2 linked regions of the Methylicorpusculum oleiharenae genome follow. The protein of the gene in region 1 binds, or shares a complex with, the protein of each later gene. Links are inferred from orthologs where the notes say so. Each region holds a gene or a part of one and is shown in the gene's direction. Other genes may lie near its edges.

The links.
Region 2: the proteins of tsaE (region 1) and tsaD are in contact, whole or in part, in a crystal structure (PDB 6N9A), measured with the Thermotoga maritima proteins. The link is inferred for Methylicorpusculum oleiharenae from one-to-one orthologs. Residues at the interface, in WP_004082108.1 of Thermotoga maritima: Leu37, Gly38, Lys46, Lys57, Val59, Lys60, Ser61, Thr63, Phe64, Thr65, Leu66, Met67, Val69, Pro71, Tyr82, Arg83, Leu84, Asp86, Asp88, Phe89, Asp93, Ile128, Asp130, Glu131, Arg134; in WP_004082750.1 of Thermotoga maritima: Cys10, Asp11, Arg49, His50, Leu82, Gly84, Gly135, Gly136, Glu154, Thr155, Leu156, Asp157, Asp158, Ser159, Glu162, Asp165, Lys166, Arg169, Leu170, Tyr175, Lys213, Thr214, Leu217, Tyr218, Gln221, Arg222, Asn324.

Annotation. Positions count from the first base shown.
Region 1 is NZ_WUTY02000001.1:164,189-179,581, reverse strand. The notes cover bases 9,423-12,421. They hold tsaE (tRNA (adenosine(37)-N6)-threonylcarbamoyltransferase complex ATPase subunit type 1 TsaE), read left to right. Parts: upstream 9,423-10,710; coding sequence 10,711-11,133; downstream 11,134-12,421. Other genes in these bases: GO003_RS00855 (N-acetylmuramoyl-L-alanine amidase), read left to right, coding at 11,240-12,421; GO003_RS00865 (NAD(P)H-hydrate dehydratase), read left to right, coding at 9,423-10,714. In the rest of the region: GO003_RS00895 (cation-transporting P-type ATPase), read right to left, coding at 95-3,013; GO003_RS00890 (DUF5610 domain-containing protein), read left to right, coding at 3,343-3,999; GO003_RS00885 (MarC family protein), read left to right, coding at 4,187-4,837; GO003_RS00880 (VCBS repeat-containing protein), read right to left, coding at 4,841-5,923; GO003_RS00875 (L,D-transpeptidase family protein), read right to left, coding at 6,117-7,967; tRNA epoxyqueuosine(34) reductase QueG, read right to left, coding at 8,105-9,187; more of GO003_RS00865, read left to right, coding at 9,248-9,422; more of GO003_RS00855, read left to right, coding at 12,422-12,619; GO003_RS00850 (PEP-CTERM sorting domain-containing protein), read right to left, coding at 12,727-13,530; GO003_RS00845 (sigma-54 interaction domain-containing protein), read left to right, coding at 13,787-15,193; GO003_RS00840 (HDOD domain-containing protein), read left to right, coding at 15,205-15,393. UniProt on the Escherichia coli protein: Required for the formation of a threonylcarbamoyl group on adenosine at position 37 (t(6)A37) in tRNAs that read codons beginning with adenine.
Region 2 is NZ_WUTY02000001.1:1,093,372-1,108,705, reverse strand. Bases 1,640-4,579 are described here. They hold tsaD (tRNA (adenosine(37)-N6)-threonylcarbamoyltransferase complex transferase subunit TsaD), read left to right. Parts: upstream 1,640-2,559; coding sequence 2,560-3,600; downstream 3,601-4,579. Other genes in these bases: folB (dihydroneopterin aldolase), read left to right, coding at 4,245-4,579; plsY (glycerol-3-phosphate 1-O-acyltransferase PlsY), read right to left, coding at 3,580-4,152; rpsU (30S ribosomal protein S21), read right to left, coding at 2,225-2,458; GO003_RS05235 (GatB/YqeY domain-containing protein), read right to left, coding at 1,754-2,203. Outside these bases: dnaG (DNA primase), read right to left, coding at 1-1,549; more of folB, read left to right, coding at 4,580-4,598; folK (2-amino-4-hydroxy-6-hydroxymethyldihydropteridine diphosphokinase), read left to right, coding at 4,600-5,100; GO003_RS05205 (pteridine reductase), read right to left, coding at 5,117-5,848; GO003_RS05200 (GDSL-type esterase/lipase family protein), read left to right, coding at 5,855-6,460; twin-arginine translocase subunit TatC, read right to left, coding at 6,485-7,258; Sec-independent protein translocase protein TatB, read right to left, coding at 7,251-7,571; Sec-independent protein translocase subunit TatA, read right to left, coding at 7,580-7,798; GO003_RS05180 (phosphoribosyl-ATP diphosphatase), read right to left, coding at 7,832-8,152; hisI (phosphoribosyl-AMP cyclohydrolase), read right to left, coding at 8,145-8,537; imidazole glycerol phosphate synthase subunit HisF, read right to left, coding at 8,537-9,310; hisA (1-(5-phosphoribosyl)-5-[(5-phosphoribosylamino)methylideneamino]imidazole-4-carboxamide isomerase), read right to left, coding at 9,313-10,047; imidazole glycerol phosphate synthase subunit HisH, read right to left, coding at 10,107-10,775; imidazoleglycerol-phosphate dehydratase HisB, read right to left, coding at 10,788-11,381; translational GTPase TypA, read right to left, coding at 11,662-13,479; GO003_RS05145 (class I SAM-dependent methyltransferase), read right to left, coding at 13,600-14,190; GO003_RS05140 (LysR family transcriptional regulator), read right to left, coding at 14,178-15,098.

The DNA of each region.
Region 1 (15,393 bases):
CTACAGAAACCTTTTCAATAAAGCCGCTACACCTCCTATTTTTAGATGGATTGGCGCGGCCGCAACGTCCTTTCGGGCGGCCGTGGAACTTAAATTAACGTATAGTGCCGGTCCTTCCTGGTCTAGCCGGTTTATCGTTTGGCGTTACCGGATGAAAGAATTTACGACGCACCCCTTTTTCAAGTTCCAGCAGTCCGAACACGATTAAACCTATCGCTAAGATTTCAAAACCATGCACAAAATCTACCGGGCGAGTATCGAAAAATTGTTCCATAAAGGGCGCATAAGTGAAAATGAGCTGCAGCGTTATGACAGTGCCAACCGCATAAATGACGGCATGAGAATTAAACATGCGTTGAAAGTTTAGAGCGGAAGCCCGCAGATAACGAACACTGAGCAAATAAAACACTTCCATCATAACCAGGGTATTGACCGCATAAGTTCGTGCCTCCTCCAAACTCGATCCCTGCTGTTGGCTCCACTCGAAAATACCGAATATACCCAGAGCAAATAAACTCGATACCAAACAAATTCGCCACACTAGAAACCCGGAAAGAATCGGTTCATTTGCCGGGCGAGGCGGGCGTTGCATGATGTCGGGCGCCGGGGGATCAAAGGCCAATGCCATTGCCAAGGCTACCGAACTGACCATGTTGACCCAAAGAATTTGCAGCGGCGTAATGGGAAGGGTGAAACCAAACAAGATGGCAATAATAATGCTGATGGATTCGCCGCCGTTGACTGGTAACAAAAACACAACCGCTTTTTTCAGGTTTTCGTAGACTGTTCGGCCCTCTTTAACGGCATGAACAATGGTCGCAAAATTGTCGTCCGTAATCACCATTTCAGAGGCTTCCTTGGCTGCTTCTGTACCTTTATGACCCATCGCGATACCTACATCCGCGCGGCGTAGCGCCGGTGCGTCATTGACGCCATCGCCAGTCATCGCGACAATGGCGCCGCCGCTTTGCAACAAGGTTACCAGACGCAGTTTGTGTTCCGGACTGACTCGGGCGAAGACATCAATCTCCTGAACGCGATTCAGTAACGCCTCATCATCCATGGTGTCCAGCATTTTGCCGGTAATGGCTTCTTTGCTGTTGTTCAGATTTAACTGAGCGGCAATGCTGCAGGCGGTGACTTCATGGTCGCCGGTAATCATTTTCACACGAATGCCGGCATTATGACATTCATTGACAGCAGCAATCGCTTCGCTGCGGGGCGGATCTATCAATCCGAACAGTCCCAAAAAGATCAACCCATCGTCTAGGTCATTAAAACTAAGTTCAGTTTGATGAGGTTTTGCTGATTTATACGCCACTCCCAGTACGCGCTGACCTTGTTTGGCCAGGCTTTCAATAGCTTCATGCCAGGCATCCAGATTGATAGGCTGGTCGCCAGTCGCGGTTCGCTCTAGTGGACACATAGCCAGCAGACGTTCAGGGGCGCCTTTGACATGAATCATGGCCTCGCCTTTATGATTGTGATTCAATGTAGCCATAAACTTGTGTTCCGATTCGAAGGGAATCAGATCCCTGCGAGGCCATTCTTTCAGTACTTCATCAGAATACAGGCCGGCTTTCAATGCGGCAACCAGCAACGCTGCTTCCATAGGGTCACCGTGAATTTTGCAGGTGCCGTCAGCAAGTTCAAATGTCGAATCGTTGCAATATAATGCCGTTTGCAAGGTTGCCAGCAGGGTTGAGTCGGTCTCCGGAGCAATGGATTGTCCCGCGTATTGAAAATCGCCTGCCGGTTCATAGCCTGTGCCTGTGATATCAATAGTCCGACCTTGTGTGACTATGGAACTGACAGTCATTTCGTTGCGGGTTAACGTACCGGTTTTGTCGGAACAGATGATGCTAACGGCGCCTAGCGTTTCAACTGCCGGCAGACGCCGGATAATTGCATTACGCCGTGCCAGACTTTGCACGCCTATGGCCAGTGTCACTGTCAGAATAGCGGGCAGCCCTTCGGGTATGGCCGCGACCGCAAGTCCAACGACCGTCATGAACATATCGACAGTATCGCCGCCGCGCACGATTATGCCGAAGGCGAATACCAGTCCGGATAGAACAATGACGGCCGCTGTTACCCATCGCGCAAAGACAGCCATTTGCAACAGCAAAGGTGTGGTTAAAGTCTGGACCTGGGAAACCATTTGGCTGATGTGACCGATTTCGGTTTGAACACCCGTGCCGACAACGACACCTTTTGCCTGGCCAAACGTCACAAGCGTGCCCGAGTAGGCCAGATTAAACCGGTCGCCAAGTACGGCATCTTTAACAACTTCTTGATGCCGTTTTTCGATAGGGACTGATTCGCCGGTTAGAACAGCCTCTTGTATCTGTAAGTTTTTAACTGTGATTAAGCGTAGATCGGCCGGTACCTTATCGCCCGATTGCAACATCACAATATCGCCAGGCACCAAGTTGGCTGCCGGAATGGTTGTTTTTTTGTCATTTCGCAAGACCAGCGCATGAGAGGAAAGCATTTTCTTGATGGCTTGCAAGGCGTCTTCGGCTTTTCCCTCTTGTACATAACCGATAATCGAGTTCACGAGTACGACACCAAGGATAACAAAAGTGTCAGCCCAGTGGTCCAGCATTGCGGTTATGGCGGCGGTAGCTAACAACACATAAATCAGCAGGTTATGGAACTGGCTGATAAAACGAATTAATGCGCTGCGCGGTTTTTGTTCGGGTAAACGATTTGGCCCGTATCGGGTTAAACGCTTTTGAGCTTCCTCGTCACTGATTCCTTGATCCGGGTTGGTTTTTAACTCGGCCAACACAACTTCAGCTGGCATTGCATGCCAGGCCAAAGGTTCAGGCAAAGATTCTTTTTTTAGCTCAGATTCCTGCTTGTGTCTGTTTTTGATGAATAGCCAGGCCAGTCCGCTTAAGAAAAAAAGACCTATGATCAATAAACCGGCAATTAATGCTATTAAGTTGTCTGAAATCAATGCGTCAGCCGAATGCAAAATCATTTTCCAGTTCAATTGATCGTTCATGATAATTTCCTTAGTATTCTTGGTATTATTTCAATGCAAAATGATGCTTGGAGACTTAAGTGCGGCTCATTGGCTTTGAGTGCCATGGTACTCTGATTTTTGAACAATAACTGAGCATAGTGCTATCTGCTCTCGATGATAGGGTGCTTGGATCTTGATAGCAGAGGGAAGCGGACCATGCCGTTGGCTGTTTCAATTGCCCGAGAATAATCCATAAGGCTTACAATTGCCTTACTCTTGAGTAAATCGGATATTTGTCTGTTAAAAACTTATAATTTTATCGAGTTTGCCGATATGCATTAGGTAGCTGTTTATCAAGGACTCACAAGATGAAAATCAATATTCAACCGTTCGGTCAGACGGTCAGTCAATTGGCCAAAGATCCTGCCAACAAATCCGAAGAGCCTTTTGGAAAAAAGGTGTCGGAACTCGCTCATGCAAAAAATTCAGAACAGGTTAAAGCTCCGGATGTTTCACCTAAAGATGCACTCAATCAAGGTATTCTCGAGGCTTCTTATGAGGTGAGTCTGGAAACGGGTAATCAACCGTTAACCCTGGCCTATAAGGCGGCCTTAGAAGGCATTAATGCGGAATTGAAAGCTGAATTCGGCGATGATGCGCTGCAGAAAGCTTATGATGAGGGTATCGATGTTTCTCCCGAGGCAACCGCCGACCGTATCGTTAAATTCGGAACTGCCTTTTTTGAACAATACCGAGCAAATCACAGTGAGTTATCGGATGAAGACGCTATGGGGCAATTTGTCCAATTAATTGGCGGAGGTATTGACAAGGGCTTTAGCGAAGCAAAAGATATTTTGCAGGGATTGCAAGTGCTGGAAGGCGATACTGTCGGCACTATTGACAAGACTTATGAACTGGTACAGGCCGGCCTGAAAGCCTTTGCTGAAAACTATAAGAAAACACCTGTTTCCAGGGTAGAATCTTCGTCAGGCTCCGAGGTTGTTGAAACAGATGTCAACCTATGAGCCCAAAAAAACTGATAGTCTAGGGCACTTAAGAAAGACACTAAAAACAATCGGTCTTTTCTCTTGGCGTGGCGGTGTTCATTTGGGGCTATGAGTTGAATAATTTCGTGCTTTTAGAGTTTTTCGTGGATCAGCGAGCAGATGATTTTTTCGAATTACATGGATAAATTTTGTTTTCGGTAGCTTCATGTTAGAAATTGCCGCCGTCGCCATGGCGACACTGTTTACGACCATCGGTCCGTTAGATGTGGCTGCGGTCTTTGCCGTATTGACTGCCGATGCCTCACCTGACGAAACGTCTACCTATGCATGGCGTGGAACATTGATTGCCTCAGCTATCTTGTTTCTATTTGCTTTAACAGGTGATTTTTTATTAATGGGGCTTGGAATATCGATTGCTGCGTTAACAACATCAGGTGGTATTTTGCTGTTGATGATTGCAATTGATATGGTATTTGCACGCTCATCCGGAGCAACTTCTACTACCGAAGAAGAAGTTCATGAAGCCCGATTGAAAAGTGATATCTCGGTATTTCCACTAGCAACTCCACTGATTGCCGGTCCAGGCGCGATGGGAGCTGTGGTTTTACTAATGGCTCAGGCTAAAGATAACTGGGCGCATCAAATGATTATTTTGGGCTCATTATTTCTGATGATGTTGTTGACTTTGTTGGCATTGCTGATGGCGAGCCGAATTCAACGATTTTTAGGTGTTACGGGTATTCAGGTCGTCACCCGCATATCCGGTATCTTGCTGTCAGCCTTGGCCGTTCAGTTTATTTTTGATGGAATTGCGCAAAGCGGCTTACTCACTCCCATTGCGGCAAATGGAGGTTAGCAATCAGGCTGCCAAATCAATTTGTTGCACAGTACCGGCAGTCCCGTTTTCATTAAGGAACAGCCCCGTACTTTTGATTTGTCCATAAAGCTGGTTTTGATTGTTTTTGAGTGAAAAGCCCGTACTGGTCTGGCCCAGATAAATCGCGCCGATTTCCTTTTCAGTCAGTGTGCTTAAAGTGTCATGACCTTGTTCATCTTTTGTCCAGAGTCGAAGATTTTTAAAAACGCCATCATTTTCATCAATCCATAAATTCTTGTCATCATCGTAGGTGGTTAACTCTTCGAAGCCATCGCCGCTGACTGCGCCAAACAGTTCCTGGCCGTTATTCACGCTGCCGTCCCCGTTCTTATCGATCACCAGAAAGCCGCTGCCGGAACGGACAAACGCTATTTGATCTTCGATTCCGTCAGAATCAATATCGAAACTGAATTTTGTATCGGTGAGTTGAACGGCTAGTCCATTGAAATTAAGCACTAAAGGGTCTTTCATGACGGCATCACCCAAACGAACGCTGACCTCATTCTGTTCAAAATATTCCCGGCTCATGGCCAAGTGAACTGACAAGTGAAGGGTTTTTCCGTCTGCGGTGTTTACGATTCCTTTAGCTGAAAATGTGGTCTGCTCTGCTTCGTAAACCGTTTCAACTCGATGATATTCGAGCCCGAAACCTGCCGTGGGGTTAGGTGGTGCCTGAGTGGTCCCTGTATTCGCATCAGGCGAAGTAATTTGCTGCTGTTCATCAACTGACTCCAAAGGATTTATGCCGGTGAGATGGATTTTTTGCCCTGTCAAAGCTTCCAGCATGCGTTTCATGAGTTGAAGACGCGGATCATTTTCCAGCGCTTTTTCCGGGTCAATTTCACCGCTGGGTTGGGCTTTGGTTTTTGGCTCTTCGGAGAAACTTGGGATCGAAAGGCTCACTCTATCGGCTAATAGCGGATTATTTTGAGTTCGTCGCGAGTCAGAAGAGGCTTCATCCGGTTGTTGACGGCCAATCCATGCGTTCAACGATTCACGGGTTGTTCGTGTTTCAGTTGCTGAACGTTGGCCGGAAAGCTGGATAGTTGAGCTCTCAATTTTCATCTGCGCCGCCTGTAAAAAATCGGTTTGGCCATGTTATCGGCTGGATACAGAATAATGTGAGCTTTATATACCGGTTTTGTTAGATGAGTAGGCAGTAGGCAGCAGGGTGAATTTTTAAGGCGACTAAGCGCGGAGTGGGTCTATGAAATAAATGCGTTGAACGGATCAACGCATTTATTCTTTCGTGTTGAGATTATTCTTTCAAAGGCTCTTTGTCGTCGCCAAATGAGAAGAAAGGAAAGCGAAAGCTTTTTGATTCAGCAGGGATGACTTGCGGGGCAATGGCTTCTTGTTCAACCTTAACCGGAATATCCAATTTAGGAGGGGCTGTGATCATATCGGCTTTGGGTGGTTCAGGAGTGGGGACGGGGAGCGTCGGAGTTTGCTTAACCGACGTTATTTTTTCCAGCGCACTCATCAACTGACGGTCACGATCATAAATGTCTCTAAGGAAATTGATGGAGCCGTCTTCATTGGCCCATGCTGTCCAATAAGAAATATGGACAGGTATGGGATTGAGTAGTGTCACTGTTTTTTTATCAGTACTTTTTAACGCGCTCTGAATGACTTCGGGTGCCAGGCGAGTGTTATTTTCAAGTACGGCATTCAGCAGCGTGTGGGGTTGTGAAACTCGAATACAACCTGAACTGAAAGACCGCTCGCTTCTCTTGAAAAGATTGGGTTCCGAGGTGTCATGCAGATAAACATTGTGCTTGTTGGGCAGCATAAATTTTATCTTTCCCAATGCGTTATTCGGTCCGGGTTTTTGCACAATGCGGAAAGGAAAGTTGTTGGGATTGATGCCCGACCAGTTGACCGAGTAAGGATTGATTTCTACTGCATTGGATCCTTGGCCGCTATAAAGTACCATGTTGTGCCGTTTCAGATAGGAAGGGTCCCTTCTCAAGATAGGCAATTTGTCTTTGCCGGCAATGCTTTTTGGCACAGTCCAGGTTGGATTGATGACAAGATAGGTCATGTTTTCGGTAAAAATAGGCGTTTCCCGGGTGATTTTTCCTACAATCACCGGCATTTCCAAAACCGTTTTGTCATTTTCTTTCATGGTCAGTTTATAGCCGGGGATATTGACCATAATATGACGCTTGCCAAGGTCTGAAGGAAGCCAGCGCCAACGCTCAAGGTTAGCGATAATTTGTCCAATGCGTTCCTCGACACTGATATTCAGAGCCTGTTGAGTTCCTGTCCCTATCACTCCGTCACCATCAAGGCCGTGGCGTTTTTGGAAGCGGACTACAGCCTGTTTGAGTTTTTCATCGTAGATTTTGCTTTTAGTGTTATCTTCCGGAGAGGCATCATTGGTCGCTATCAGTCTTTCACGCAGTTGAATGATGCGTTTGTCGCTGGCGCCCTTGATGAGTTTTGAACCTTCCGGCACTCGAGCCCACCCTCCCGTGCGTTGAATGCTCCGGTATTCAGAAAGCGTTTTGAGTAGTGACTGATAGCTAGCGTGCCGTGGAATCAATTGTGTCAACGATTCTTCAACGCTGTTGTTTTCCAATGAGCTTTTTAGTAGCCCCAGTAAATCGGTTGAACGTTTTCCTGCCCGCCATTCGGGTCTTAGTGTTTCGGGGTTGACCTGGCCGAAAAGGATGTGAGAGCTGTAGGTTAGGAATGCATCGGTTAGCAGTAAATCAAGATCAACCCATGCGGATGAGCTGCCGTTGCCGCTGTTGAGTTCGGTTAATAATTCTGTAATCGCCGAAGTATGGTAAACCTCGGGGTTCATGCCGTGCTCTTCAGTATGCGCCAAAGCCTGTCTTAGCGCTTGAATGGAGGGTGTCAGTTTTTCGCTGTTACTCCAGGCGGGCTGATAAAGACGTTCAGAATAAAACTTGATCATTTCCTCTTGGGCATGCAGGGTTTTTTGCTTGACGACCATAGGCGTTCCGGCCATGGCTGATTCGAAGCGTTCCCTGATTTGATCTTCAAAGCTGCTCTCATTGGCATGAGCAGAAAATATGAATAAAAACACGCAGCTCAGGATTGCGAATCGGTGTATTACGTAGTTATATTTTCTATGCATTTTGTGGCAACTTTTTCTTAAATTCAGTAAGGCAATAAATCCCTCTAAAGATACTCTAAGCTGGTGTTTAAAGCCAGTCCAACCTGTTTTTAAAGAGGGTTTTCAGGTTAAGTCTAGCGTAATTCTTCCTTGTATCATCAAGCTAATTTATCAAATTTATCCTGCTGGCGATTGATAGCCCAGATGATATGCTCTCTAACCACTTCTGAATTATGTGAGCGTTGTGTGTTGAGTTTCTCAATTATCTCGTCAGATGGGGGAGCATTTCCCAATGCGACGGCAATGTTTCTTAGCCAGCGCGTATGCCCGATCCGGCGAATTGCCGAGCCTTCCGTATAAGTCAGAAATGCGGGTTCATCCCAGCCGAAAAGATCCATCAACTGCCTGCTGTTAAGTCGGTGACGGGGGTTGAAATCCTGTTCTGAAGTCAATCTCGCAAAACGGTTCCAGGGGCAAATCAACTGGCAATCGTCGCAGCCGTATATCCGGTTACCGATCAGCGGTCTTAACTCTTCAGGAATTGATCCTTGTAATTCTATCGTAAGATAGGAGACGCATAATCTTGCATCAACCTGATAAGGTGCCACAATGGCTCGGGTCGGGCAGATGTCAATACAGGCAGCGCAGTCTCCGCAGTGAGATGATGCGGGCACATCAGCAGGCAAGGGTAAGTCAGTGTAAATTTCGCCAAGAAAAAACCAGGATCCTGCCTTCCGGTTGATCAGATTGCTGTGTTTGCCTATCCAGCCGATGCCTGCTTTTTCGGCAATCGCCTTTTCCATGACCGGAGCGCTATCGGTGAACACGCGATAGCCGAAAGGTCCTGTTATTTCGTGAATACGATCAGCCAGTTTTTGCAGCCGTGACCGTAATACTTTGTGGTAGTCGCGGCCTAACGCGTAGCGGGATATGTATGCAGCGAGAGGCGCTTCGAGGTTTTGGGTCATGGCCGGCTCCGCTTCGGTCTGGTAATCCATTCGAACGGATATGATGCTTTGGGTGCCGGGTTCCAGCAGGGCCGGCCGTGACCGTTTAAGGCCATGCCGCGACATATAACTCATTTCGCCCTGGAAGCCATTCTGGAGCCAGTTTTCAAGATGTTGTTCGGCTTCGCTGAGATCAATGCCGCTAATCCCGACTTGCTGAAAGCCTAACTCAAGACCCCAGGTCTTGATCTGATGGGTTAGTCCGGCAAAATCGGTGAGAGTTTGTTTGTTCATGGCAAATAATAGAAAATAATCAATACTTAATCAGGTTTTAACAATTTAAGTAAACATATCATGCAAGATCTACCTATAGAACTTTATCGTGTTAATCAAGTAAGAACATTCGATAGAATTGCGATCGAGGAATACGGCATTACCGGCTATGAGTTGATGTCAAGGGCTGGCGACTTTATTTTTAATACCATAGTAAGCAACTGTCCTGATTGCCGGAATTGGGCTGTTTTTTGCGGCGGCGGCAATAATGGCGGGGACGGTTACGTAGTTGCAAGGCTTGCATTGGAAGCGGGTATAAACGCCTGTGTTTACCCGATTGTTGACGGTGCGGCACTCAAGGGCGATGCCCGTCTGGCTTTTGAGGCTTACACACTTGCTGGCGGGATTTTTAAACCATTCACGCCGGACTCTGCGCTTGAAACAGATTTAATTGTAGATGCCTTATTGGGCTCAGGGTTGGATCGGCCTGTTTCAGGACTTTATGCAAAGGCCATTAACGCAATCAACGCCTCTGCAAGTCCGGTGATAGCGGCGGATATACCTTCAGGCCTAAACGCCGATACAGGCAAAGTGATGGGGGAGGCTGTCAAAGCTGATTACACCGTATCCCTGGTTGGGCTTAAACAAGGCCTATTCACGGGCGATGCGGCGGATTTCTGCGGAACCATCCTTTTTTCGGATCTCGATATTCCTCAGCAAGTTTACGAAAGGCAGCACTGTTCAGCGCGCCGGTTGATGCGTATTCCGTTTGCACGCCGGAGCCGCTGCGCGCACAAGGGGGTAAACGGCCATGTACTGATTGTTGGTGGCGATTATGGTTTTTCGGGGGCGGTAAGATTGGCGGCCGAAGCCGCGCTGCGAATAGGGGCGGGTCTGGTGACTGTCGCAACACGGCCCGAGCACGCATTGACTTTGAATCTGGATAGGCCGGAGATCATGTGCCATGGCATTTCTGATGCTTATCAGTTGAGTGAGCGAATCAAGCGTGCCAGTGTCATTGTGTTGGGGCCCGGGCTGGGCAGCCAGCTTTGGGGTCGGTCTTTGTTTGATGCGGTTTTGCAGTCTGACAAACCGATTGTGATGGATGCGGATGGACTCACTATATTGTCCAGGGGGACTGTCCACCGTGACAACTGGGTGCTGACGCCGCACCCTGGCGAAGCGTCAAGATTGTTGACCGCATCGATTGCCGCTATTGAAGCTGACCGGTTTTATGCCGTCAGTGAAATGCAAAAAGCCTATGGCGGTATTGTTGTATTAAAAGGTGCAGGTTCTTTAGTTGCCAATAAAACCGATATCGCCATTTCACCCACGGGTAATCCCGGTATGGCGTCCGGGGGCATGGGAGATGTGCTTTCCGGAGTGATTGGAGGCTTAATTGCCCAAGGATTAAGTTTGCAGACCGCCGCCGAACAAGGGGTATATATTCATGGACTGGCCGGCGATTTGGCTGCCCAGGCGGGCGGTGAAAGAGGCTTGTTGGCGGGGGATTTAATGTCTTATCTGAGACAGTTGGTGAACGAGTGATCGTCGAACTGCAAGATACCGAAGCAACCGAAGCGGCTGGTGCAGATTTATGGCCGCTGTTGCCGAAAAAATGCATCGTTTACCTGCAGGGTGAACTGGGGGCGGGCAAGACAACCTTTGTCAGAGGTTTGTTGAGGGCTGCCGGTTATCAGGGGGTGGTGAAAAGCCCAACCTATACCGTCGTCGAGGAGTATTTAACCAGCGATCGCACACTATTTCATTTTGACTTATATAGGATCAGAGACCCTGAAGAATTGATCTGGATGGGCATCGAAGATTATCTGGCGCAAGAGGCGGTCTGTTTGTTTGAATGGCCTGAAATGGGGCTGGGCATTTTGCCCGAGGCCGACCTTCTGATCCGTCTGGATTTACTGGCACAAGGCCGTTCGATGCAAATGGAGTGGAGGAAGGAGGGGTAAAAAAATAATTCCAAACTGACATGAAAAAACAAAGACATATTGTTATACTTTAATCCAGTTTATTATTATTTCAGGTAAATATATGCATAGCGTCTGGAAACTCCTCATGATTCCGGTACTGCAATTGATAACATTTTGTGTTCATGCAGATCAGGCGGGTTTGAATGCATTACACCACTGGATAGCGTCCGATCACACTCGAATGGTTTTTGATCTCACTGCAGAGTCTGATCAACAGGTTTTTTTACTGGATAATCCGCCGCGCATGGTGATCGATTTCAAAAATGTCAGGTTATCAGGGCCATTAGACCAGCCTTCAAACAATCATCCTTTGTTTTCAAGAGTTAGAAGCGCTTTGCGTAACGAGGGTGATTTGAGAGTGGTTATTGATTTGAAAAAATCCGGAACACCCAGGGTTTCTCCTGTATCGGGTGGAAAAGCTAAAGGCCATCAATTGATTGTTGATTTTTTTCCTAAAGGCGTTGATCCGGATAAAGCATCCAAACCGCGTATGGCTAAAACCGTCCCGGCTAGTGAATCGGTATCAGCAGCTGTGACTAAAGAAACAGAGAAACCGGTTAAGGTAGAAAGCGATTCCAAGAAGGATTTTACTTCTGAAAAACCGGTAACAGTGGCTGCGAAAGAACCTACTCCGGCTCCGGTTGAAAAAGCCGCTTCACAAGCAGAAACGTTATCCGTAAAAAACGAAGTTGAGGCAAAGGAACCTCTTTTGCAAACAAAATCGGCTGCTGAAAGAGCAGGGGATATCGTTATCGCGATTGATGCCGGACATGGCGGTGAGGATCCTGGTGCTCATGGCCCAAAAGGTACGCATGAAAAAGAAGTGACTTTGGCTATTGCCAAAAAACTGGCCGGAATGATCAACGCTAAATCCGGAATGAAAGCGGTATTAGTCCGAAAAGGGGATTACTACATCAGTCTCAGGGAGCGTATGAATATCGCTAGAGACGCCAATGCCGATTTATTCGTTTCGATACATGCCGATGCATTCCAGCAGGCCGATGTACAAGGTGCCTCGGTTTTTACGCTGTCTACTGCAGGGGCTAGTAACGAGGCTTCTCGTTGGCTGGCGGACCAGGAAAATGCAGCGGATTTGATCGGAGGCGTCAGTCTGGTTGACAAAGATGATGTGTTAGCCAAAGTTTTACTTGATCTTTCACAGACGGCTACCCAGGAAGCCAGTGTTAACGCAGCCTCGACTGTTTTGAAAAGCTTGAAAAAAGCAGGTCAGGTTCATCAGAATGCGGTTCAAAAGGCCGAGTTTTTAGTCTTGAAATCACCGGATGTACCTTCTATTTTGGTTGAGATGGCCTTTATTTCCAATCCGACGGAGGAGGAGAGGCTAAAGAATAGTGCGCATCAGGATACGTTAGCCAGAGCTGTGTTTAACGGCATTGATAGTTATTTCAAACATTTTTCACCGATGGAAACACGCGTTGCAAGTACAGGTAGCGATAACCTATAAGTTGGACGTGGTGTTAAGCTGGGAATAGCCAGAAATTTTACAAAAAAAGGGCAAGTTCATGATGAACTTGCCCACCGCTCAGTTTAAGCAAGGGGATTGTGTAATCTTTAAAAACTCGTTTTTTTCCTCCGCACCCAACTCATACCGAATAAACCCAGTGACATCATAAGCAGGCTGCCTGCCTCCGGTACGGTTACCGGCGGATCCACGATGATAAAATCATTGGCGCACAGTTGAGTCCAATGGATATTGAAGCTGGAACCGTTCCAGCCGGCATCTCTCAATAAACCAAGTCCCAAACTGATTTCATAAAAATAGTGAGTGTCATTTTTCCATTGACCGTAGCCAGTTTGCGGGCCGCTGATAGCCATGTCTGCGATGCCTAACAGCGTGCCTGCCAAAATGGCGGTGGGATGTTCCGATTTTAAATACCCAGGAGCGTTGCCATTCTCCCACAAACCATAAGCCCACTCGTCAACCCGATAGAGACCTTTCGCTACTCCAAAAGTATCCCAGTCCGGTTTTACATTGATACCCACTTCATAAGTTCCATCCAAGCCAAAGTCGATGGCAAAGTCTCCGGCGCCGTAACTATTTCCTAATGGATTGTTAGGCGTGTTGGGATTGTGACCCGTTGCCAGTGCGATGAATAAATGCGAGTCAGTGATATAGGCATATAAAGCTTCAGCATCATAAGCCTGTCCGCCATAGCCGGGATTGAGATATTGATTAAGATTTCCGGTTTGATCTTCAACAGTAAAATGAATGCCGGGGTTTGGCGTCCAGTCATTTGCATTGCCATTACGTTTGATACCCCAATCAGTTAAGTTACCATCGACAGTTATGCTGGCTTGAACCGGCAGCATGGTACCTGTAAACAGAGCGAGTATCAGTGCGGTGTTTTTAATCATGAGCTTTCCCAGTAAAAAGTTTTTGAATAATTAGGCATAAACAAAATTAATGCCAATGTTGAAAATACTGGTTTTGCCTGACTCTTAGGCTAGAATTAGCAACCGGACTGACAGAAATGTCATTTAAGAGGTCAATCATGTCATGCAGGTATTACATGTCAGATTATTTTCATAGGAATATTCAGGCATTTGGACAATTGATTTCAGTTCATCATTTTAGAGTGAAAACCTTTAGGGACTTAACTTCATTAGCGTTATGTTAAAAAATTCAGTCACGCTTGAATCTTTATTAGAAACGCACGACACCCCTTTTGTGATAATTGACGCTTCGTTGAATGTGGTTGCAGTCAACAAGGCCTGGGAATTGCACTTCGGCATGAGTCGCGAGAAACGGATGAGTCTTCCTTGTTGCCATGAGGCGGGCAAGTGCAGGCATTCACAGCTGTTTAAGAGCATAGAACCCTATGTGGGACTCTATACTGACAAGCTGGATAATCAAGAACAACGCTTGTTACGGGTGCGAGGTTATCCACTACTTGACTCGGACGGTCAACTGTATCTTGGGGAATCGCTGATTATCTCGGGCACAACAAGTTCTGTAACCGAAAGTCCCAGAATGATTGGGGCATCACCGGGTTTTTTGAAGCTTAAAACCAAATTGCAACAAGCCGCCCAGTCGCATGCAGCCGTGATGCTTAACGGCGAGACCGGAACAGGAAAAGAGCTGGCTGCCGAGTATATTCACCGCCAGTCAAAAAATGCCAATGGAGAGTTTGTTGTTGTAGATTGCACCATACTCAATGAAGACTTGTTTGAAAGTGAACTTTTCGGTCATGAAAAAGGCTCATTTACCGGTGCGGCTGGCGTAAAAAAAGGCTTGTTCGAGCTGGCTAATCAAGGAACCTTGTTTTTGGATGAAATTGGTGAATTGCCGCTCTCATTGCAGCCCAAGCTTTTAAGAGCTCTAGAGAGCGGACAATTTAGACGGGTTGGCGGCACTTCGACGCTAAAATCCACTGTTAGAGTGGTGAGTGCGACTCACCGGGACCTGGCGGCCATGGTTAAGGAAGGCCGGTTCAGGGAGGACTTATTTTACAGGCTCGCTGTTTTTCCGATTGAAATTCCCCCATTAAGGGACAGAAGCGAAGATATGCCTTTATTGGTACAGCATTTGCTCAAGCAAATCAGTCATAAAGAAAACTTTACGTTCAGTATTTCTATTGATGCATTAATGAAACTGAACAATCACAAATGGCCGGGAAATATTCGTGAGCTTAAAAACTGCTTACAATTAGCAGCGAGTCTTTGCAAGAATGATCAAATTGAAGCATCAGACGTTCTCATTATGCGGCGTCAATCTCAAGACTCAAATCATTTGAAATTGGAGAGAAGAGGGCAATCCATGGATCAACAGTCCCGGATTACTCCTATCGATGAAAGTGCCCGTCATATTGACGGTAACTTCTCAGGAAATGTCGCGACCAAAGGTTTTTGCCGCTCCGAGCCGGACAGTAAGAACCTGACGCCAATGGAAATTATGGAAGCCGAGTTTATCAGGCAGTTGATCAGTAAATACCAAGGCAATCGTAAATTGATTGCGACTGAAATGAATGTCAGTGAAAGAACGTTGTATAGAAAACTTAATCGATTGAATTTAAATTGAAATGGCCGGATATGATGGATGCAACTTTAATTAATTGGACACTTTCGAATATTGCCGCTCCGTTTGAGCATTTTTCGCATCCTTCAGATATGCGCAGTGCAGTTTCAAAAGTTAAAGAACTGCCGCCATTGCCGGGCATTGCTGCCAAAGTCATAAAATTGGCTGCGGATCCTCTGGCTGATGCCGCCAGACTGGGGGCT
Region 2 (15,334 bases), 940 kb from region 1 along the record:
GCTTATTGACGAGCTTTTCATCAGGATGCCCTCTTAGCTGCTCCAAAAGAACGGACGCATTGGGCGGATTCTGCCTGAGAATAACGGACATAATTTCTCGAAAAATCTCGCAACCTGGAAAATCCAAATGACTCCAATCCATATCCTCCTGCTCTAGCAAATCCGCTAATTCTGGATTTTGCACCAGCAAGGCCAGCGCGACCCTTGCCGGCGAAGTGCGCATTACTTGTCCTGTGCCTTTTCTCGGTCGACCGAAATTCAGTTTAGCTTTTTTTGATAAAACATCCAGCGAGCCCATACCCGACATTGTTTCCAGCTTGGCAAACATCATTTCCCTGAACACCCCATAAGGCAACAACTCTAGATATCGCTTGGCTTTTTCGACCAGTTGCGCTCGGCCTTCAACTGTCCCCAACCCCAAATCAGCAGTCAATTGCCCGAAAAAATAATCCGACAAGGTTGCCGCGCCAGCCATCCTTTGCTCGAACTTATCAACGCCTTCCTCACGCACCAACGAATCAGGATCATGCTGATGCGGCAACAGCATCATTTTCACTATCCGACCGTCCTTGACACTGGAAAATACCGACTCCATGGCGCGCCATGCGGCTTGCCTCCCTGCCGAATCACCATCTAGGCAAAACACAATTTCTTTGGAAAAGCGAAATAAAAGATCAACATGCGCCTTGGAAATGGCCGTACCGAGCGCTGCAACTGCGTAATTAATACCAAATTGAGCCAAAGCAACCACATCCATGTAACCTTCGACTATCAATATGCGCTCCGGCTTTTGCTTGGCATTTAATAGCTCATATAGACCATAAACTTCATTACTTTTACTAAATAGGGACGTTTCAGGCGAATTCAAGTATTTGGGCAATGTATCATCTAAAACCCGCGCACCGAAGCCAACCACATTGCCCCGTTTATTTCTGATGGGAAACATGATTCGCCCGCGAAAACGATCATACGACCCACCCCCATCCCGAGCAACCAGCATACCTGTTTCGAGGAGATCCTTCGTATCGTATCGGCCTGACAATGAATTCCAGTCACCAGGAGCATAGCCCAACATAAACGACTTGGCGATTTCGCCGCTGACTCCCCGAACCTTAAGGTATTCAACCGCTTTCTTTGCTTCGGGATTCTGTTTCAGTTGCTCGGCATAAAAAGCAGCCACACTGCCCATCAGATTATAGAGATGACTGATATCTTTTTTTTCTGGCTGCTCAATGCCGACATCCTTTTCTCTTTGCACTTCGATGCCCGCGAATGCGGCAAGATCTTCAACCGCCTCCACAAAGTCAAGGTGATTGTAATCCATCAGAAAAGTTATCGCGTTACCGCTGGCGCCACAGCCGAAACAGTGGAAGAACTGTTTTTTGGCACTGACTGAAAAGCTGGGTGTTTTTTCTGTATGAAAGGGACAGCGAGCAACATAGTTGCTCCCCGTTTTTTTTAGAGGCACACGAGAGTCAATCAAATCAACGATATCAACCCGCGCCAGAAGGTCATTTATAAACGAGGAAGGTATCCTACCCGACATCATTCACCTTATATCTCGAATGAGTTAAGAGGCTTTCCCTGAATAAACAGACACAAATACCGCATGATCTTTGCCCAACTGCCACTGTAACAATATGGAATTCCATAAAGCATACAAACCATTTTCGAACCGCAAAAGACCGGCTTTTCAGCTTGGCAAATTGTGTATATGTTATGTGGAACTCCGCCTGAGGTAAGAATGGCGGAACTATCCCGCCAAGACACTTTTTATTTTTATACTTACCTGAGCCATATCTGCACGTCCCTGCATCTTCTCCTTAAGAGCATTCATCACTTTACCCATATCTTTAATAGATACCGCTCCTTGTGCTTCGACTTCCTCTCGAATCATTAAATCGATCTCTTCGTCTGTCAAGGCCTGAGGCAAATAGTCTTGTATGACTACAATTTCGGCCTCTTCAATTTCAGCAAGATCAATTCTTTCTGCGGCACGAAATTGTCGAATTGACTCTCTTCTCTGCTTGACCATCTTGTCCAGCACAAGAATAACCTGCTCATCATCCAATTCTATTCTTTCATCAACTTCGCGCTGCTTAATTGCAGCCATAATCAAGCGTATCACGCCTAGCTTAACTTTGGCTCCGCTTTTCATAGCGGCCTTCATATCTTCCCTGATCCGGTCTTTTAATAAATCCATCTAGCCTGCTCCCGCAAAAGATTAAATTTGTGGGCGTCCGCGACGCAAGTTTTTCAGTGCATAACGCTCACGAGCCAATTTTTTCAAATGTCTTTTTATCGCTGCTGCACCTTTGCGTTTTCGCTCGGCAGTGGGTTTTTCATAGAATTCACGACGACGCACTTCAGACAAAACGCCTGCTTTTTCACACGCACGCTTAAAGCGGCGGATTGCGATGTCAAATGGTTCGTTTTCTTTTACTTTAACTGACGGCATTTTACTAACCTGTATAATAATATCGAAAAATAAGACCCCTAAAGAGTCTCTGACACAAGGAAACTCTCAATTATACATTTTTTATTAATTATTTCAAAAATATGTACACTCTAGGCATAGAAACATCCTGTGACGAAACTGCCGTTGCAATTTATCATTCGAAATTAGGCCTTTGTCATCACCTTGTTTACAGCCAGGTTGAGATGCATAGCGAGTACGGGGGCGTTGTTCCGGAACTGGCTTCCAGGGACCACATTAGAAAGTTGATACCTTTGATAAACCAATGCCTGAATGAGGCAAACCTGGATAAACATGACATCAACGGCATTGCCTATACGGCCGGACCAGGACTCATGGGATCGCTGCTTGTGGGTGCAACCACCGCTCGCAGTCTGGCATGGAGCCTGGACATCCCTGCTATTGCTATTCACCATATGGAAGCACATCTTTTAGCTCCCTTACTGGAAAAAGACCCGCCCGATTTTCCTTTTTTGGCATTACTGATTTCAGGCGGACATACCCTGCTGGTAGCCGTTAAAAGCTTGGGTAACTATGTGTTATTGGGTGAGTCCCTGGATGATGCGGCAGGAGAAGCTTTCGACAAGACGGCTAAAATGCTGGGCCTGCCCTATCCAGGCGGTCCCCGACTAGCCAAATTGGCAGAGCAAGGCCAGCCTGTTTATAGCTTTCCCAGACCTATGACCGATAGGCCAGGCCTGGATTTTAGCTTTAGCGGATTAAAAACATTCACGATGAATACCTTACTCAGCACATCTCAAACAGGACAGGATAAAGCCAACATTGCTTTTGCTTTTCAAAAAGCCGTAGCCGGAACCTTAAGCATCAAGTGCAAACGCGCACTCCAACAGACCCAGCTGAAAAAGCTGGTTGTTGCCGGCGGCGTTAGTGCTAATGCCACTATTCGCGATGAACTCACGGCAATGGCAAAAAAAGAAAATGCTGCCATTTATTTCCCCCGGTTTGAGTTTTGTACCGACAATGCAGCCATGGTAGCCTACGCAGGCTGCCAAAGGTTTTTAGCGGACCAACACGACGACTTATGCATTCAGGCCAGGCCTCGCTGGCCTATCAACGAATTGCCCGGAGTGGACAATAAAACGTCAAGCTTCTTGCCCGGCTAACAGTCTTTGGATATTACTTTTATGACGCCAAAGCAAAATAATTGTCATCACTAGAGCGGCTAACAACAGATATATTTCTTTGGTAAGGTACCAGGTTACGATAGGAGAAATGGTTGAGGCAACTAATGCTGACAAAGAGGAAATTTTTGAAATCTTGTAAATGGAAAACCAGATTGCCATAAAAATCAAACCTAACCACCATGAAAAACCGAGCAGCACACCTATTGATGTTGCCACCCCTTTTCCCCCTTTAAAACCAAAAAAAACAGGGTACAAATGGCCTAAAAATGCAGCCAGCCCGGTCATTGCCAAAATCTCTGGAGATACATTCAACAGATTTGCAAAATAGACCGGCAGCAAACCTTTCAACAAATCGCCGAGCAAGGTAATGGCCGCTGCTTTTTTACCCCCTATCCGCATCACATTAGTTGCACCTGGATTGCCCGATCCTTGATCACGTGGATCCGGCAAACCCATTAGCTTGCAGACCAAAATCGCACTCGAAATCGAACCCGCCAAATAAGCTAATGGAATAAATGACCATTCAAACATTGTTTACCTCTCGACAACGCCAAACTTGTAACCCAGAGTCAATTCCCTGATACTTACCTTTTTTAAAGCGCACATGATAACCGGAAAAGACAATGGATATTATTTTTTTAGGCGGGCTGGAAATACAAACAATCATTGGCATTTATGACTGGGAAAGAACCACAAAACAGACAGTGGTTCTTGATATTGAAATGGCCTTCGACATAAAAAAAGCGGCTGAAACCGATGACATTAGCTATACGCTCGATTACAAAACCGTATCGAAACGCGTGATCGCTTTCGTCGAATCAAGCCAGTTTTTTTTGGTCGAAAAATTAACTGAGGAGATAGCTCAGCTAATTCTGAACGAGTTTAATATCAGCCGGGTTAAAATCACGCTGAATAAAAAAGGCGCTATTCGTGGCGCTAATGACGTTGGCATAATTATCGAACGAGGACATCAATAACATGGCTCTTTGCTTCATAAGCATTGGCAGCAACATTGATAAGGATATCAATATCCCCTCCAGCCTACATGCGCTAAAACAACTGTTCGGTGAATTACTGATTTCCAGTGTTTACCAATCCAAGGCCGTGGGCTTTGAAGGCGAGGATTTTTACAATTTGATTGTCGGTTTCAATACAAACCTGGATGTAAACAGCGTCGCTCAGCGTCTCAGAGAGATTGAATTAAATCACGGCCGATGCCGAGATAGTAAAAAATTCTCGGCAAGAACGCTGGATCTCGATCTTGTTCTTTATGATGACTTGATACTTAATGATGGCCGCCTGCAAATCCCTCGCGCTGAAATCGAGGACTATGCTTTTGTGTTGGAACCGCTTGCCGAAATTGCGCCTGACCTCCGTCACCCTATCAGTCATCGTACTTATGCTGAAATATGGGATAGCTTTGATAAACGCCGCATTGATCAACAGAAAGTCATACCTGAATGGTTAAACACTGTTTAAAACCAATAAAGTTCGCTTAGCAAGACAGCGTCCGCCCTCCATCAATCTTGATCTCCTGCCCTGTAATATAATCAGCATCTTGAATAAGGAATTTCACTGCCCGTGCAATATCTTCCGGCTTCCCGCAATGACCCAGTGGAATTTTTTCTATAATGTTCTTTTGCTCGGCTTCGGTACTGTCGTATTCAGGCCATAATATCGCTCCGGGAGAAACGGTGTTGACTCTGACTTCAGGGCCGCACTCTTTAGCCAGCACCTTGGTCATAGCAACTAATCCCGCCTTAGCAATGCTGTATACAGGATAACCCTCCAGGCCACGCTCAGCATGTATGTCTGCAATATTGACAATGCAGCCCTGGCGGCAGCGAAGCTCCGGCAGCAAAGCCTTGGCCAGGAAAAAAGGCGCTTTCAAATTTGTGCCCAGCAAATCCTCCCAAGCGCTCTCAGTCACCGAATCCAAAGGTGTGGGATAAAAAGACGATGCATTGTTTACCAACACATCCAGCTTCCCCCACACGGCTACCGCCTCCTTGGCCAAAGCATCAATAGCTTGCATATCCAATAAATTACCGGACAAAGCCACTGCAGAGTCGGGACGAAGATCATTCAGTTCAGCACAAAGGTTTCGCGCATCATCACCCGAAGACCTATAATGCAAAATCATATTAAAGCCCTGTTGATGTAACAACCGGCAACAGACTGCTCCTATTCTCCTGGCCGCACCGGTAATCAGCACAATTTTTTGCATAAGCCTATGAACCCCATAAAAAATTCTTTTATTTTAATCTGCCTGCTGCTGACTGCTTGCGCACACTTTCAGTTGACTTCTATAAGTCTGCCGAGAAATGCCACTATTCTGGCTTTTGGGGACAATCTGACCTACGGCACAACACTTACCGACCCGAATGCTTACCCGAATATTCTTAGCGAGCTCACTCTGCTTCCAGTAATCAATGGCGGTAAAACTAAAGAACTGACTCGCGATGCAATTGCCAGACTCATCGAATTGCTGGATCAGCAGCACCCCGATCTTGTTATTCTGGCTCACGGAGGCAGTGACATGCAGAATAATATTCAGCATGAAGAAACGATAACTAACCTGGAAGCAATGATCATCGAGATCAAAAATCGCAATATCAAAGTGTTGCTTCTCGGACTGCCTTCTCATCCTCAAAGCGGTTTCAGCGCATCGTTCTATCAGCAACTCGCGACTCGCCAGAATGTGCCCGTCGAATTGGACTTAGTACCTGATTTGATGAAGGACCCGGCGCTGACCGCCGATACCTTGCGCCTCAACGAAACAGGTAACGAAAAGCTGGCAGAATCACTGCATAATTTGATTTTTATATCGGAAGAATAAATGTGAAGTTGTTTGACTAAATAATCACTCATCTTCCCCGGTCGTGGTTTGCAAGTCGTTATCATGTTTGCGTACGAATAAACGCGAGAACAATAGGCCTACTTCAAACAACATCCACATTGGAATAGCCAATAAGGTCTGTGATATTGCATCGGGTGGTGTCAGCAACATCCCGATAATAAAAGCCCCAACAATCACATAAGGACGCTTTTCGGCTAAATCAGCCGGCGATGTCAAACCTGTCCAAACCAGAACTATGGTGAATATCGGCACTTCAAAGCAAATGCCGAAAGCAAAAAACAGGGTTAGCACAAAATCCAGGTATTTACTGATATCCGTCATTACCGCAACCCCTTCCGGTGCTGCGGCCGTTAAAAACCCGAAAATCAACGGAAAAACGACGAAATAGGCAAAAGCCACGCCCAAGTAAAACAGAAATGTGCTCGCAACAAGCAGCGGCAGGATCATTTTCCGTTCGTTCTTATACAACCCCGGCGCCACAAAAGCCCAGAATTGATACAGGATAATAGGCACTGCTATGAATACCGAAAGAACCAACGCCAGCTTAAACGGAGTGAAAAAAGGGGATGCGACATCAATCGCAATCATCGTGCTATTTTCTGGCAAATGCTTTAACAGCGGTCCGGCCAGATAACTGTATATCTGATTTGCATAGGTCGCTAAACCCAGAAACACAACCAGAACAGAAAGAACGACTTTTAAAATCCGATTTCGTAGCTCGATTAAATGCGAGATGAAAGGCAGTTCTTCTTGATGATCAAAAGTATGTTTACTCATCGACAGGCTTTGTTTTTCCGCTCAATTGTTTGGGAACGGAATCAATTGATTCTTTCAGGTTTTGGGAAGCCTGTTTGACTTCTGAAATAGTTTCGTTCAGATCTTCAAGTGACGCATGTTCCCGCAAGGTTTGCCGAATCTCTTCAGCCTGTAATTCTTCTTTGATTTCAGCCTTGACAGCCGCGACCATACTGCGTGTTTTACCCAGCCAGTAGCCTGCAATCCGCGCAGCCTTGGGGAGTCGTTCAGGCCCAATCACTAGCAGACTGACCAAACCCACCATGCAAATTTCCCAAAAACCAACGTCAAACATAATGTTGTCTAAACTTTTTTGTCATCTTTTGATTCGACATGACTGACGATATCGTCTTCGTCATCTTTATCCGGCAGGTTTTTTCCAGCCTCTCCATCTTTCATGGCTGAACGAAAACCCTTGATGGCGCCGCCCAGATCTGAACCGATATTGCGCAGTCTTTTTGTGCCGAACAACACAATGACGATAACTAAAACTATGAGTAATTGAGTAACACTGATGCCCATTTTGACTCCGAATTGGCTTATGCCGAAATGATGTTAATTTTTTTTGCGTTTTGCTTTTTCCTCTAATCCGGATAAACCAAAGCGCCGCTGTAATTCTTGCAGGACCTGCTCCGGCCCCAGACCTTGTTGAGCCAGCAACACCATGCAATGGAACCACAAGTCTGCTGTTTCATAAATAATTTGCTCTTTATCACCGTTTTTAGCGGCAATAACCGTTTCTGTAGCCTCTTCACCAATTTTTTTTAAAATACTGTCCAAACCTTTTGCATAGAGGCTGGCAACATAAGATTTTTCTTCCGTCGCCTGTTTGCGCTGTTCCAGTATATCGGCTAATTGTTGCAAAACATCATTCATGATTGTATATCGCTTTAGGGTCTTTTAGTACCGGATCAACAGCCTGCCATTGACCATCGACCAGTTTTCTGTAAAAACAGCTGTGCCGCCCGGTATGACAGGCGATACCGTCGTGCTGATCAACGGCTAATAAAATAACATCTTCATCACAGTCCAGGTAAAGTGAAATGACTTTCTGTCTGTGCCCGGATTCTTCGCCTTTGCGCCAAAGCCGGTTTCTTGACCGGGACCAATAGACCGCATAGCCTTCCTCGACCGTCAATGCCAGCGACTCACGATTCATCCAGGCAAACATTAACACTTTTCCGGTATCGGCCTGCTGGGCGATGACCGGTATCAGACCTTCGCTGGTCCAGCGTATTTCATCCAACCAATCGCCTGTCACTATAAACGCACCTCAATGCCGCGTGATGCCATATGTTGCTTGGCTTCAAGCACACTGTGTTCAGCAAAATGAAAAATACTGGCTGCCAAAACCGCATCGGCTTTACCTTCCATAATGCCTTCAGCAAGATGCTCCAGATTACCCACTCCGCCTGAAGCGATGACCGGAACAGAAACCGCTTCACTGATAGCACGAGTCAAGATCAGATCAAATCCCTCACGCGTGCCATCTCTGTCCATACTGGTCAATAAAATTTCACCCGCGCCATAATCAACCATTTTCTTTGCCCATTCAACCGCATCGATACCGGTTCCTTTTCGGCCTCCATGAGTAAAAATCTCCCACCGGTTGGCTTCGTGTAGACCACTGACTTTTTTCGCATCTATTGCAACAACAATGCATTGTGATCCGAATCGTTGCGCAGCCTGCCTGACGAAATCCGGATTGAATACCGCTGCACTGTTAATACCAACCTTATCAGCACCTGCATTCAACATGCGCCGGATATCGTCCAGGGTTCTTATGCCCCCACCCACGGTCAAAGGAATAAATACTTCACTGGCTACTTGTTCGACGACATGAACAATCGTTTCCCTGTTATCGTGAGTGGCCGTTATATCGAGAAAGGTCAGTTCGTCTGCGCCCTCACGGTCATAACGTCTCGCAATTTCAACAGGATCACCGGCATCTCTGATATCGACAAACTTTACACCTTTGACCACTCGGCCATTATCAACATCCAGACAAGGTATGACGCGTTTTGCTAAGCCCATAACTAATCGAATGTCTCGGCTAACAGTGCAGCGGAGGCAAAATCAAGAGTTCCTTCATATATTGCCCGGCCGGTTATGGCACCCATGATTCCATCACTGACATATTTGCCCAGCTCTTGAATGTCCCTGATATCCGTGATACCGCCTGAAGCAATAACTGGAATGTTGATTGACCTGGCTAATTTTGCGGTGGCTTCTACATTGACACCGTTCATCATGCCGTCCCTTGTAATATCGGTGTAGACAATGGCCTCGACACCGTCTGCCTCAAATTTTTGAGCCAAATCAATCACATCATGATGCGATAATTTGGACCAACCATCAATCGCCACTTTTCCTTCTTTTGCATCCAGACCGACAATAATATGACCGGGAAACTCAATCGCAACATCTTTTACAAAATGCGGCGCGCTGACCGCTTTAGTTCCTATAATCACGTATTGAACACCTGCATCGAGATAGCTTTGAATCGTATCCTCATCGCGGATACCGCCCCCGATTTGAATAGGAAGTTCCGGATAAGCCTGGACTATACGATGGATGACAGCCGCATTTTTTGGTTTTCCGGCAAATGCGCCGTCCAAATCAACCAAATGAATCCGCTTGGCTCCGGCTTCCACCCATTTACCGGCAACAGCTACCGGATCATCTGAAAAAACCGTATCTTCGTCCATCCTGCCCTGCCGCAAGCGTACGCATTTTCCTTCTTTTAAGTCAATTGCAGGTATCAGCAACATAATAATAGCTTCCTAAAGATCTTACTGAATGCCGGAAAGGTGACCGGACAAAACTTAGGTTAAACACGCCCATCCCAATGTAAAAAATTGCGCAGAAGCTGAAGACCTGCCGTCTGGCTTTTTTCGGGATGAAATTGAACCGCGAATATATTTTCGCGCGCTAAAGCACAGGCAAACGCCTCTGGGTAATCGGCCGTGGCCGAGATCACTGATTTATCATCAGGGACCGTAAAATAGCTATGGACAAAATAAAAACGACTCGCCTGACTGATGTTTTCCCATAATGGATGGACATTAAAATGGACTTGATTCCAGCCCATATGCGGCACTTTTAATGTGTTTCCATCCTGGTCTTTTAAGTGCTCAGGAAAACGGACGACATGTCCGGCAATCAAATTTAAACCTTGCGTCTTGAGTTCGCAGTTTTGATCCGAATCACCGCTGCTTTCCTCACTATCGGTCAGCAATGCCTGCATGCCGAGACAAATTCCCAGAAAAGGTTTATCGCCTGCAACTGTTTTTATGATCTCGGTAAGACCGTTTTCCTGTAATGCATGAATGCAATCGCCGATTGCACCCACACCGGGAAAGACAATGCGATCCGCATCAAGAATGGTCTGATGATTATTCGTGATACTGATATCAATTTGGGAATCTGCATGTTGCAGAGCTTTAGCGATGGAATGCAAATTACCCATTCCATAATCAATGACAGCGACTGAAGACATAATAGTGTGAAATTAAAGAACGCCTTTGGTAGAAGGCATAATGCCCGCCATACGTGGATCTAAATCTACGGCCATACGGACGGCGCGTCCCATTGCTTTGAATATGGTCTCAGCAACATGGTGTGCATTGACCCCTTTCAAATTATCGATATGCAAGGTAACACCCGCATGATTAACAAATCCCTGAAAGAATTCCCGGAAAAGATCAACATCAAAACGGCTAACGCTGGCTCTGGGAAATTTGACATCATAAACGAGGCCGGGGCGGCCTGAAAAATCGATCACAACCCGGGATAATGCTTCATCCAGAGGAACATAAGCATGTCCATAGCGATAAATGCCTTTTTTGTCACTCAGCGCGGCAGCAAAAGCCTGGCCCAGCGTGATGCCGATATCTTCGACAGTATGATGATCGTCAATATGCAAATCGCCTTTTGCTTCAATGGTCATATCAATCAGGCCATGTCTGGCAATCTGATCCAGCATGTGTTCTAGAAAAGGAATACCCGTTGAAAAGGATGAATTTCCTGTTCCATCTAAATTAATCTTAACTTTTATTTGCGTTTCAAGCGTGTTGCGCTCGATTTCCGCGGTGCGTGATTCCATAACAACTATAGACTAAAGGTTAATCCAAACATTCTACTATGAAAGTTTCTAGATGCTGTCTATTATGTTGAGAGTATGCACAACAAACTTTTTCAATTCTCTGCTGTACAACTCTTATCATTATTTGTATTTAGTTTTTGAAATTATTCAGCGTAGGTTACGATTGGCGACAGCCAACCCAACATTTCAAAACCATGGTCTCAAAAGTTGAGTTGCGAAATGAACGCAACCCAAACCACGCTAAACAATTACCAATAATTTAAAATACCAGACCGCATTTTTATACGCCTGAACGTGATACCCGCTTTCTATCATTTTCGGTCAGTAGCCTTTTGCGCAACCTGATCGATTTGGGTGTTACTTCCACCAACTCATCTTCATCGATAAATTCCAAAGCTTGTTCTAGCGTAAATTTTTGAATCGGGCTTAATGTCAACGCCTCGTCGCTTCCGGATGCTCGCATATTCGTCAACTGCTTGGCCTTGGTAGGATTGACCACCAAATCGTTAGCTCGCGAATGTATGCCCACTAACATTCCCTCGTAAACTTCATCACCGTGTACCAGGAATAAATCGCCACGTTCCTGTAAGTTAAACAAACCGAACGAGACGGCTTTTCCTTGCAGCATTGAGATTAGCACGCCACGTTGACGTTTGCCCACTGTTCCCGGTCTGAGCGGCCCATAATTTTCAAACACATGATAAAGAAGGCCTGATCCTGACGTTGCGGTCAAAAATTCGGATTGAAAACCGATCAAGCCTCTTGAAGGCACAATATATTCCAAACGGACCCGGCCTTTACCATCCGGCACCATATTCTGTAAATCGCCTTTGCGGTCACCCATTTTTTCCATAATGGTGCCTTGATGAATTTCTTCCACCTCAATGGTCACCATTTCAAACGGCTCACATTTTACGCCATCGATCTCCTTGATGATGACTTCCGGCCTGGAAACTCCCAGCTCAAATCCCTCACGTCGCATATTTTCTATCAATACGGACAAATGCAATTCGCCGCGACCGGATACTTTGAATTTATCGGGATCCTCTGTATCCTCTACACGCAGCGCCACATTATGCTGCAGTTCTTTTTCCAGGCGCTCGCGAATCTGCCTTGAGGTGACATACTTACCTTCTCTACCGGCAAACGGTGAATTATTGACTTGAAACGTCATGGTCACGGTAGGCTCATCCACAGACAGTGGCGTCATAGCCTCTACCGCATCAGGATGGCACAAGGTTTCCGAAATTTCCAGCTTGTCAATTCCGGTAAACGCGATAATGTCGCCAGCTCTTGCTTCAGGCACTTCCACTCGTTCTAAACCGTGAAACCCGAATATTTGCAAAATACGTCCTTTGCGCGTCACGCCTTCGCGATTGATCAATGTCAGTGACATATTTGACTTAACAGCGCCACGCTGAATCCGGCCAATGCCGATAACGCCCACATAGGAATTGTAATCCAGACTGGAAACCTGCATTTGGAAAGGACCTTCCAAATCAACATTAGGCGGACTGACTTTATCAACAATCGTCTGGAATAAGGGCGTCATATCACCTTCGGTAGCAGTAGATTCCAAACTTGCATAACCGTTCAAGGCTGAAGCATAGATAATAGGAAAATCCAATTGTTCATCAGTTGCACCCAAACGATCAAATAAATCAAAGGTTTGATCAACAACCCAGTCAGGACGAGCGCCGGGGCGATCAATTTTATTGATTACCACGATAGGCTTCAATCCCAATGCAAATGCCTTTTGCGTCACAAAACGCGTTTGCGGCATAGGACCATCCACGGCATCGACCAAAAGCAGGACCGAGTCTACCATTGAGAGTACCCGTTCAACTTCACCGCCAAAGTCGGCATGGCCCGGGGTGTCCACAATATTGATGTGATATCCCTCCCAATCAATTGCGGTATTTTTCGCCAGAATCGTAATTCCGCGCTCTCTCTCAAGATCGTTAGAGTCCATCATCCGCTCAGAAATCTTTTCATGGTCTTTGAAAGTCCCCGATTGTTGCAGTAACTTATCTACCAGGGTTGTTTTGCCATGGTCTACGTGAGCAATGATTGCAATATTTCTTAATTGTTGGATCACTTAAAATGTACTCTAGTATTGTGTTGATTAAAATATGATTTTTTAAAGGCATTAGCTCAGCTATTCCTTTGTGTGTTAATGCCTGTTTATTGGTCTTGACTATTCAAACAGTTTTTTGCCTCAATCTAAAGACTTAAGCTGTTTCCGCCCTATAAATTGAGCTTCATTTCTAAGACCTTGTGAAGTATCGCCAATACGCTGATTATCCCGGTAATACAGCACATCTAACGGCGCAAAAAGCTTGAGTAATTCTGTATTTTCCAACAGAAAATCTCGATTCGATGGACCCTTCTCATTCACCTTGGTAAGAGTAAATGTTTGATAAAAGAGCAAACCTCCCGGCACTAAGCTCGCTATTATCGCATCACACAGAGTCCGGTCAAGAAACCTTGAGACTACTATGACATGAAAACGGGAGGGTACAAAACATTCTGCACCGATAAAACATTGTCGCACAGAAACGTTAAGCTTTTTTGACCCGGCATACTGTTTTAATTTAGCCAGTGCGACACCCGAGCAATCCCACGCTTCTGTAATCAGTCCCTGCGCTGCCAGAAAACAGGCATTTCCGCCCAGTCCGCACGCCAAATCCAAAGCCAAGCCTTCACCGGGTAACAAATAACTATTTTCGGCTAATACTGCACAGGGTTGAGCATTGACAGGATCACTATCAGCATAGGTACGATCCCATTTGACAGCTACTGACTCCACGTTCTATTGCCTTCAATACCTATTCGATGAGGTAGCCAATCTTGAAGAAAGTCCAAAAATCGCCGCACTTTTGCCGACAAATATTTACGATGGGGGTAAATGACATGAATTTCCAGGGGATCCAATCCATATTCTTCAAGGACCGGTTTTAATTTACCTTTTTCAATATCTCGGCCAACAATATATTTGGGCAGCATGACCAACCCAAGGCCTTGAATTGCCCCAACCCGAATCGGGTCTGCCACGTTTGACTGGATTCGCCCGGAAACCTTAACCATAAAGTCGCCATAAGCACCTTTAAATCGCCATTGGTCTCTTGGGGGTATGGCCCAGTTGATCAGGCAGCTATGCTCGGCCAAATCTTCCGGTGATTTTGGTTCTCCATGTTTTTCAAAATAAGCCGGTGAACCACAGATCACCAAAGGCGAACTGGCAAGTTTCCTGGCAATCATGCTGGTATCTTCCACGCCACCTAAATGTATTGCCATATCGATGCCTTCATCAATCAGATCACCTATATTCCCCTGTAAAATCATTTCTACCGATAAATCGGGATGCAATTTAAGAAACTCAGCGATAGCCGGTGCGATTTGAGTTGCACCAATGACCTGTGGCGCACTTATTTTAAGTAATCCTCGGGGCTCAGTCTGCAAATGTGTCACCGCAGCTTCCATTTCTTCGACTTCCTCAAGCACCTGCTGGCAACGCTCCAAATAAGAACCGCCTACTTCAGTCAAACTTAGACTGCGCGTTGTTCTATTGAATAAGCGTGTACCTAAATGGCCTTCCAATTGCATAATATGTTTTGTCGCCATAGCTCTGGAAATTCCCAGATCCCGAGCACCACCCGCAAAACTTCCTGCTTTTGCTACTTTTACGAAAACAGTCATGCTCGTTAGCTTATCCAAATTCCACTCCTAAATTTAAAGATCAGTCCAGCCAAAGTTTAATTTCTGCGGCTAGCAATTCAGACTAAACCTCTCAGCGGCACACAAATTTTAAACCTTTAAGCTTAAACCGTTTCAAGTTAACAAAAACCATAAAAACTTATTGACATTATGGTTTATTTAATCACAAGAAACAATCCATTTATCTTTTGGACTATTGTAAGCAAATTATATGTCTGTATAGTAGCCAGCAAGTG